DNA from 2 places in the Paenarthrobacter sp. TYUT067 genome. Region 2 is predicted to be linked to the other one. Evidence: riboswitches for the same ligand, from Rfam matches in the RefSeq annotation. Region 2 holds a riboswitch; the other holds the start of a gene.
What was found. A riboswitch is a leader RNA that binds a small molecule or an ion and turns the genes downstream of it on or off. The one in region 2 is predicted to bind cyclic di-AMP.
Positions count from the first base shown of each region.

Region 1: it holds a riboswitch for cyclic di-AMP, as region 2 does, so the genes downstream of both, MOD31_RS15220 (M23 family metallopeptidase) here and MOD31_RS20595 (hypothetical protein) in region 2, are expected to answer to the same signal.

Region 1 covers NZ_JAMOIT010000016.1:91,814-96,221, forward strand. Annotated here, with positions in the region: gene MOD31_RS15210 (NlpC/P60 family protein) at 1-384, opposite strand, end outside; gene MOD31_RS15215 (C40 family peptidase) at 484-1,227, opposite strand; cyclic di-AMP (ydaO/yuaA leader) riboswitch at 1,232-1,400, opposite strand; gene MOD31_RS15220 (M23 family metallopeptidase) at 1,539-2,375, opposite strand; cyclic di-AMP (ydaO/yuaA leader) riboswitch at 2,380-2,621, opposite strand; gene MOD31_RS15225 (metal-dependent transcriptional regulator) at 2,803-3,498, opposite strand; gene serC (phosphoserine transaminase) at 3,792-4,408, shown strand, end outside.
Region 2 covers NZ_JAMOIT010000030.1:8,132-12,539, forward strand. Annotated here, with positions in the region: gene MOD31_RS20590 (CdaR family transcriptional regulator) at 1-816, shown strand, start outside; gene MOD31_RS20595 (hypothetical protein) at 1,061-2,392, opposite strand; cyclic di-AMP (ydaO/yuaA leader) riboswitch at 2,395-2,543, opposite strand; gene MOD31_RS20600 (ATP-dependent DNA ligase) at 2,783-3,853, shown strand; gene MOD31_RS20605 (DUF6480 family protein) at 3,935-4,213, opposite strand; gene MOD31_RS20610 (alpha/beta fold hydrolase) at 4,327-4,408, opposite strand, start outside.

The sequences.
Region 1 (4,408 bases), on a different contig from region 2:
GGCAACCGCAGGTGCTTCCTTGGCTTCAACCTTGGCTTCAACCTTGGCCGGCGCTTCTTCCACCACAACGGGAGCCGGAGCTTCCACCGTGGTAACCACGGGACGCTCGTAAGAGATAGCCACAGTGGAGTCGGCCGCGATGGTGGCCTGCACTACGGACTGGACGTCCAATGTGGACGTGGAGGTCGACTCACGATCAACGTTGGTCTCGGCTGCGTTGGCCGCGATGCCGCTGGTCAGGACCAGGCCTGAAGCTGCGGCGATCACTGCTGCCTGGCGGCCAACGCCACCGGCGTTGGAGCTGACAGCCTTGGCAATGACGGCAAGCGAGCTGGTCTTGGGGGCCTCAGCGCGGTGCCGTGCAAGCTTGTTTGCACTGGTCATGATTTTCTCTTTTCGTATCCGAGCGCCGTTGGGGTGCACACGGGTAGCGGGTAGGACCGGCATTGCGGGCATGCCGGCCCACCCCGAACCGGGTTGTTTCTAGCGGAGGGTGTAGAACGAGGAGGTGCCGGTGGACGCTACGGAGTGCAGCAGCGTTCCCTGGCCGGGGTTCAAAGCGCTGATCATCATGCCATTGCCGACGTAGATGCCCACATGGGCTCCGCCGTTCTGCATGACGAGGTCGCCGGGAGAAGGAGTGCTGGTGGGCGTCATAGCCGTCCAGGCGTTCACGCGCGGGATGCTGATGCCTGCCTGGGCGTAGACCCACTGGGTGAAGCCGGAGCAGTCCCAGCCGTTAGGTGTTGTTCCGCCCCAAACGTACGGGGAGCCGATGCCGGTGTAGGCAATAGCAGCAAGGCCGGAAGCAGCTGCGCTGGCAGCCGGGTCCTTGGCCTCGGAGGACTTAGCCGTCACGGCTTCAGGGGCTTCGTCCGTGGTGGCCGTTGCTCGTTCGGTAACCTGCGCTGCGCGCTGGACTACCTTGGGGGCTTCCTTGGTGGCCACGGTGGGGCTCTCGAAGGAAACGGTGGCTGTTGGCTCTGCGGTAACCACTGCCGTTACAACCAGCTGCTGGGTGCTGGAGGCTTCAGTCTTGGAAACATCGGCGTCGGCTGCCTGTGCGGGCAATCCGACGGTGAGGACGAGGCCTGAGGCTGCGGCCAGAACGATGGCCTGACGGCTCATGGTTCCGGCGTTGGTGGATACAGCCTTGGAAAGCGTGTTCAACGGGTTCGTGCGAACCGTTTGGGCGCGATGGCGCGCAGGGGTAGTGCGTGATGACACGTAGGTAGCCTCTCCCAATGCCTGCGAGGTGAGCTGTCGGATTCGGATGGGAGTCATCCGGCCGCGCCGCTTCCAAGGAAGTTTTGCGACTTAACCCCAAGGCCTTCTCACGAAGACCAGAAGTGGTTCCCCCGCCCCTGCCAGACGATTTATGCGAACGGACCTTGAGAGGTGGCAGAGCTAGGCAATCCACTCAAGTGCACCGGCCCCCTAAAAAGCCGATGCGCTCTGTACGCTACAACAGTTGAACGCAAATGTCACATTCAGGTCACGGGGTGTCCCGCACATGCGAGAGGCGACCATCAGATTGGTTAGAGCCAGCCCATGGGGTCTACGACTTCACCGTTGACCTGAACCTCGAAGTGGAGGTGGCAGCCGGTTGAAGCGCCCGTGGTGCCGCTCAGCGCGACGGTATCGCCACGGTTGACGGTTTGTCCCACCTGGACGGTGAAGGACGACAGGTGGTTGTACGTGGTCTCGAGGCCGTTGCCGTGGTCGATAACCACACGGTTGCCTCCGCCATATTCGTGCCATCCGGCGAAAGTGACCTTGCCGGTTGCTGCTGCGTGGACAGCGGTGCCGCACTGGGCAACGAAGTCCTGGCCCCGGTGGAAGTCGCCGGCGCCGCCCGTGAGGGGGCTGACACGGTAGCCGAAGGGCGATGCCGTGGTAAGTGTGTCAAGGGGGCTGGCCATGGTGCCAACGGATGATGCGCGCTGGATGCTTCCGGCCGACTGGGCGCTGAGCAGTTGCTTCAACTTCCCATCGGGGTCAGCGGCAGTGGCGACTGCGGCTCGGCTGAAGTCGATCTTTGCCGACGCTGCCGCGGAAACCTCGGGCTGGCTGCCCGCGGGGGCTGCGACGGCGAGGGCGGACTCGGTCTGGCCCGATTCCGAGGTGGCCATGACCGGGCTGGTGGCCGGCAGGCCGACAGTCAGGGCAAGCCCGGTGGCGGCAAGCGCAACACCGGCCTTCTGCCCGACGCCGCTGGCAGCGGCGAAGTCGGCAACCTGGCGCAGGGGGCTCTTACGGCGGCGCACTTGACGCTCGGTGGCGCGGGGCCGGATCTCCGTGACGACGGTGGCTGGCCGCAGCTCAGCAGCGGGGCCGGACGCGCGGCGGCGACCCCTGACGTTCTGCGATGTCAAACTCTGTTCCTCTCTCAAAAGCCTGCGAAGTTAGCTGTCGGATTCGGGTCAGAGAGTACAAAGACCCGGTCCGCGCGAGGCGCTCACGGCACACAGGTATCCCAAGAGGGACTTGTATACGTGGGCACTTCTGCTGCGGACTTCACCCCAAGGCTGCTTCTTTAGACAGCCGCTTGTGGTTCCCCCGCCTCTGCCAGTGGTGGGTGACACACCTGATCCGCTGGCAGAGCTCGGCTCCGGATCAGGTAACGCTTTGGTATCAGCGCTAGTAAATAACTATAGGGGATTAAGGCCTTCGGTAATAAATTCGTTATCAACAGGATCGGGCTCAGAGCGAGAAGCCCTTATCACTATTTTCGGAAAACCGCAGGTCACGCACGCTAAAAAGTGACAGAAGTGAGGTTTGACACGGCGCTGCCGGCGACACTCAGTTGAGGGATACGAAGACGTGCGCGGCCACCTCGGGCGGCAGCTCCAAAGCGCCTTCGATGCCCGGAACACGGACGGAGATGTACTCGCCGACGCGCTCCAGCGAGACACTTGCGCCGGGACGGATTCCGCCTTCGTCCAATTGGGTCAGGAGCTCCGGCTCAACCTGGATGGGCTCCGCGAGGCGGCTGACCACCACGCGGGTAGCGGCGGCATATCCGTCCATTGCCTGGAGAAGGTTGACATCCAGCCGAGGGAAGGGCTGGCTGGCAAGGCCGCCAAGCGCTTCAAGTCCGGGGATGGGGTTGCCGTAGGGAGACTCCGTGGGGTGTTCCAAGAGCTCGTAGAGCCGACGCTCCACACGCTCGCTCATGACGTGCTCCCAGCGGCACGCTTCATCATGGACGTAGGCCCAATCGAGCCCAATGACGTCGGCCAGCAGGCGCTCCGCGAGGCGGTGCTTGCGCATGACTTCGGTGGCGCGCTTCCGGCCCGCTTCCGTCAGTTCCAGGTGGCGGTCGTTGGACACAATCACCAGGCCATCGCGCTCCATGCGTCCGATGGTCTGGGAAACAGTGGGGCCGGAGTGCCGCAGGCGCTCGGCGATGCGGGCCCGCAGGGCCACAATGTTTTCTTCTTCAAGCTCCAAAATGGTCCGAAGATACATCTCAGTGGTATCGATCAGATCCGTCATCCAGCTCAGCTCTCCTCGAACGCAGTTCCTTGCGTAATCTCCACCGTACCGCGTCCCTGGCAAGGGCGGACGGTGTGCACCGCCGCCCCCTGAACGCCAACCCCCAGCCTAGCTTATTTGGAATTACTCTGGATAATTCCGGTCGCATTCGGTGGGACCGCATTCCACGTGGCGGACTATGACGGTGGCAGGTTCCTGAGGCCGGGCCGTGTCAGGCAGAATTGGGGTGTCGAAGGGGCAGTTGATGCCCCATGCCACCTCCCATCTCTAGCCGACACCCATTGGAGCGCCACGTGAGCGACAACAGCATCACCATTCCCGCCGACCTTCTGCCCAAGGACGGACGCTTCGGCGCTGGACCGTCCAAGGTTCGCCCGGAACAGATCGAGGCGTTGTCTGCAGCATCGTCCACCATCCTGGGTACCTCCCACCGCCAGGCTCCGGTCAAGAACCTGGTGGGTTCGGTCCGTGAAGGACTCAGCCAGTTCTTCCGCGCTCCGGAAGGTTACGAGGTTGTCCTCGGCGTAGGCGGCTCAACGGCGTTCTGGGATGTGGCGGCGTTTGGCCTGGTGGAGAAGAAGGCACAGCACTTGTCCTTCGGTGAGTTCGGTTCCAAGTTCGCTGCCGCCACCAACAAGGCACCCTTCCTCGATGCTTCCTCCATCATCAAGGCCGAACCCGGAACCCGCCCGGTGGCACAGGCCGAAGCCGGCGTTGACGTCTACGCTTGGCCCCAGAATGAAACGTCAACGGGCGTGGCTGCGCCCGTCAAACGCGTCCAGGGTGCTGATGAAGGCTCCCTCGTCCTGGTGGATGCCACCTCGGCGGCCGGCGGGCTGGACGTTGACGTTGCCGAATCGGACGTCTACTACTTCGCCCCGCAAAAGAACTTCGCCTCCGACGGCGGCCT
Region 2 (4,408 bases):
GATTCCAACACGGCTGAATCGGAGTTCCGGCGACGGCGTGAACAGGAGTTTCTGTCAGCCTGCGGCGGCGAATCCAACGCTGTGGCCGCCGTCGCGGGTTGGAAGGAAATCCAAGGCCGCGGTCCGTGGCAGCTGGTGACTATCCTCGACCCCGATGGCGCGAGGTCCGACGTCGATCCCATTGCAGCTACCCTGACGCATCGATCTGCCGCGCTGCAGTCCACCATCGGCGTGAACGCCGCGTTGTTCAGCGCCGGAACGGAGACGCATTCCGTTGTGTTGTTCCGCGAGTCGGGCGGCCGGGCGGACCATGCCCAGGTTTTGGTGCACTATCAACTGGAGCTCGCCAAACGCGCAGGCCGCAAAGTGGACAGGGTAATCCTGGGGATCAGCGAACCATTCCAAGTTATCCGGCAGCTGTCCGGTGCGTACCGGCAAGCGAAGGTTGCTGCCCAAGCGGCCGCAGTAGACCTCCCTTTGGGTGAGCTCGTGGACAGCCGAACTGTTGGCGTGTACCAGCTGTTCGATCGTTTGGTAGCACCGGGCGGTTGGGATGACACGGGATCTGTGCATTTCAGGGCACTCGAGGACCACGACAAAAACGGCGAACTCCTGCCCGTCCTTGAATTGCTCTATGACAACGACGGCTCAGTTCAGGATGTCGCCGCCAAACTTCACCTCCACAGGAGCAGCATTTACAACCGGCTCGGGCGGATCCGTCAGCTCATCGGTGCTGATCCATTAAGTGGCGCGATCCGGCTCGAATTGCATGCTGCACTGAAGGCGCGGCGCTGGGCAGTACGGCCACGGATCTGAGGCGACGGGTTAAAGGCGCCAACGCGGTGACACAATCAGCGGTAACACAAACAAGAGGAGGCAGGTACCCGGGCCGGGTGCCTGCCTCCTCTTGTAAGTACGAAGTATGCGGTGTTGCCTTACGAGCGCCGCAAACGCTGGCAGCTCCAGCGCCCCATCCGCCGACGAAACGTGGCGGTCCGGCTGCTGCTGCAGTACCGGCTATGCCACCCCGCATGGGTGGACGTACGGGGCACGCGGGTGCTCAACCGAATACCTTCTGGGCGGCATCGAGGATGTCCTGAAGTGCCGATTCACTGGGCTGCGGTGCTGAGGCAGCGGTCGGCTTGCCCGGTTTCGGCTTGGACGTCGGCGTTGCAGTATCCGTCGGCGTTGGAGTCGGTGTGGGAGTCGCAGTTCCTGTGGGAGTCGGGGTCGGTGTGGGAGTGCCCGTTGGCGTCGGCGCAGGCGGTGTAGTGATGGTGTCCGAGGGCGGCACATCGCTCGGCGCGGGGGCCGGCTGGGTGGGTGCCGGGCTGGTGGCGCCAGGAACTGCCGGGACTGCGGACGAGCCCGCTGACGGAACCCATACCGGGTCCGCGAGCGAAACCTGTGGGGTGGGAGTCGACGACGGCGACACCGCCCCGGGTGCCTCCGCGATCGTCGCGGGCTGGCCGGCCTCGGAGGAAGCCGTTGCCCCTGATGCTGTGGATGGCGTGGAGGCCGAAGGTGATGACGCCGTGGTGTAGGAAGCCTTGGGCCCGGGGGATGCCGAACCCGAGGTGCGGCCTTCGCCCCCGCTGGCTTCCTGCGACGGGGTTTCCTGGCCGAAGAACGGAAGTTCAAGGGCTGGCCCCAAAGCGCCGGCTGTCAGCACGAGGCCAAGGGCCCCCGCCACCACGGCCATGCGCTGGCTCATGTGTTTGACCGAAGCTGCCTTGCGCAGGGCGGCCTGTGGTTCACGGCTGAACGGTTCGCGGCCGAACGAGGATGTGGCGCCAAAACCGGACTTGGTGGTGGGCGCAGCGGCCGGCTTTCGAACGTCCCGGCGGCTAGCCAATGATGCCGAGGCTGTAGCGGCTGCGGCCACCTGAGCTGGAGACTTGCCGCGCGGGGACTCCGTGGGTTCCGGCGTGCGCGCGGACTCATCGCGGGCAGTGACTACAGGAATGGCCGCAGTTGCGGGTTCCGGCGTTGCAGGCTGCACCACTGGAATAGCCGTGGTGGCGGGTTCCTGGCTACTGGATTCCCGTGAATCGGGTTCCTGGCTGGCCGGCGGAACGATGGGGATGGCTGCGGTAGGAGGTCCCGGTGTGGTGGACTTCGGAGCTGCCGCCGATTCCTCGGGCGCGAGTACGGCCCGGGCAGCACGCTCGCGCTCGGCTGCACGGATTTCCGCACGCGTGGTGGGTTTCACCCCGGCGGGCATGGCCGCAGTGGCGGATTCCGGCGTCGTGCTTGACGTTCCGCTGACGGCGGCGGAATCTGCCGGCGCGTTGTCAAGGAATCCGCTGGGTTGGGCCCGACGGCGTCCGGTTGGCTTGGTGCGCTCGCCTTCAGTCTGGGCGCGGCGCGGCTGATCCATGGTTGGGGACATGGTGGTTGCCTCTCAACGCCTTCGAGGTTAGCTGTCGGGTTCGGACGAGGCCGTCCGGCCGCGCAAGGCGGCTTCACCCCAAGGGCTTGTGGGTAACAAGCCCGGGAACCTGGGTCCCCCGTCTCTGCCGCGGGTCTGGCGGATCCCGGATTGCGGCAGAGCTCGGCGTCAATCCGGAAGCGGCCCAGCGGAGATATGGGTCGCCCTACGACGGTACATGAGCCGGAAAGTAAAGTCACATTAATGTAACGGGCGGTAGTTCAGCCTAAGCGGTAGGCTTCTAGCGCTTAGGCTTCGGGGCCGGTGCTGGGCGGCACTCGCTGGGCCGCTCGACCAAGATATCCCTGGCCAACACTAGCTTCGGCGCGCACCGGCGGGTAGACATTGTCTATGGACCTGCCTGTGATGCCACCCGTCTCGCCCATGCTCGCCAAATCCGTTCCGACCATCCCCGATGTTGGGCACTATGAGCCCAAATGGGACGGCTTCCGGACCATCGTCTTCAAGGACGGCGACGAGATCGTCCTGGGCAGCCGCAACGAGAAGCCCATGACCCGCTACTTCCCCGAGGTGGTGGATGCCCTCAGGAAGAACCTGCCGGACAAATGCGTGATTGACGGCGAAATCGTCCTGATCGAGGGTGGCCGGCTCGAATTCGAGGTGCTCCAGCAGCGGATCCACCCCGCCGACAGCCGCGTCCGTATGCTTGCTGAGAAGACCCCGGCGTCCATGATTGCGTTCGACATCCTCGCGCTAGGCGATCAGAACCTCATGGACAAGCCGTTCTCCGAGCGCCGGGCCATCTTGGAACGTGCGCTCGCCGAGGCCGAGCCGCCTGTGTATGTGACTCCTGCGGTGACTGATCTGGAACGGGCACAGGAGTGGTTCGTACAACTGGAGGGCGCGGGCCTGGATGGTGTGCTGTCCAAACCACTGGATGGGGCGTACCTCCCGAACAAGCGGGTGATGTTCAAGACCAAACACGAGCGCACGGCCGATTGCGTGGTGGCTGGGTTCCGCTGGCACAAGACCGCGAAAGTAGTGGGCTCCATGCTGCTTGGCCTGCACGATGACACCGGCCGGCTGCATCACGTGGGAGTAGTGGCATCGTTTCCCATGGCCAAGCGCGAGGCCTTGGTGGCTGATCTTGAGCCGTATCAGATTGAACTCGACCAACACCCGTGGGGCGAATGGGCCAGGCAGGACGAGGCTGCCGGGGGTTCACGCATGCCGGGCGCCCAAAGCCGCTGGAGCGGGGGCAAGGACTTCTCCTTCGTGCCCCTGCGCCCCGAGCTCGTGATCGAAGTGAAGTACGACTACATGGAGGGGGACAGGTTTCGGCACACCACGCAGTTCCGCAGGTGGCGGCCGGACAGGACCCCCGGGAGCTGCACGTACGCGCAGCTGGAAGAGCCCGCTGAGTACGATCTCGGGGCGATCCTGAAGCTACCGAACGCCTAGAACGTTGCCAACCCGCTGTTACGTCGCTGGCCAGCAACGAAACAGCGGGTTAGCAACGTAACAGCGAGGCTTGCAGCGGAGTTACTCGTGGTGGCCTTGGTCGCTGCTCATGCTGCCTTCGGCCGGCGGGGTTTCTCCCGGAGGAACTCCACCGCCGGGCTCCAACCCTGTGACGTTGCCGTCCAGGGGGTCCGGGTTGGCGGAGGCTGCGGGATCCTCGTCCTCGTCCTGGCGCATATCGGGATCTTCGTGGATGCTGTCGGCATCGGAGGTCGTGTCATAGGATCCTGTGGCGAAGGGTCCTGTGGCGCCGGTGGCGCCGAAGCCCTGGGTCTCTTCAGTTGAGTCTTTGTCAGTCACGATCAGCCCTTTCATAAGCAAACTTACTAATGCGCTTGCTCCGTCAGCCTAGCCGGGACGCGGCTACCCGACAAGCGGCACCCAGTCCAGGTGCCGGCGTCGTGCGTCAGTGTTTAGCGGTGCGGAGTGGTAGCGGTGACGAAGCTCCGGATGGCATCCGCCACAGCCTTGGGACGCATGTGCTGCGCCACGTGC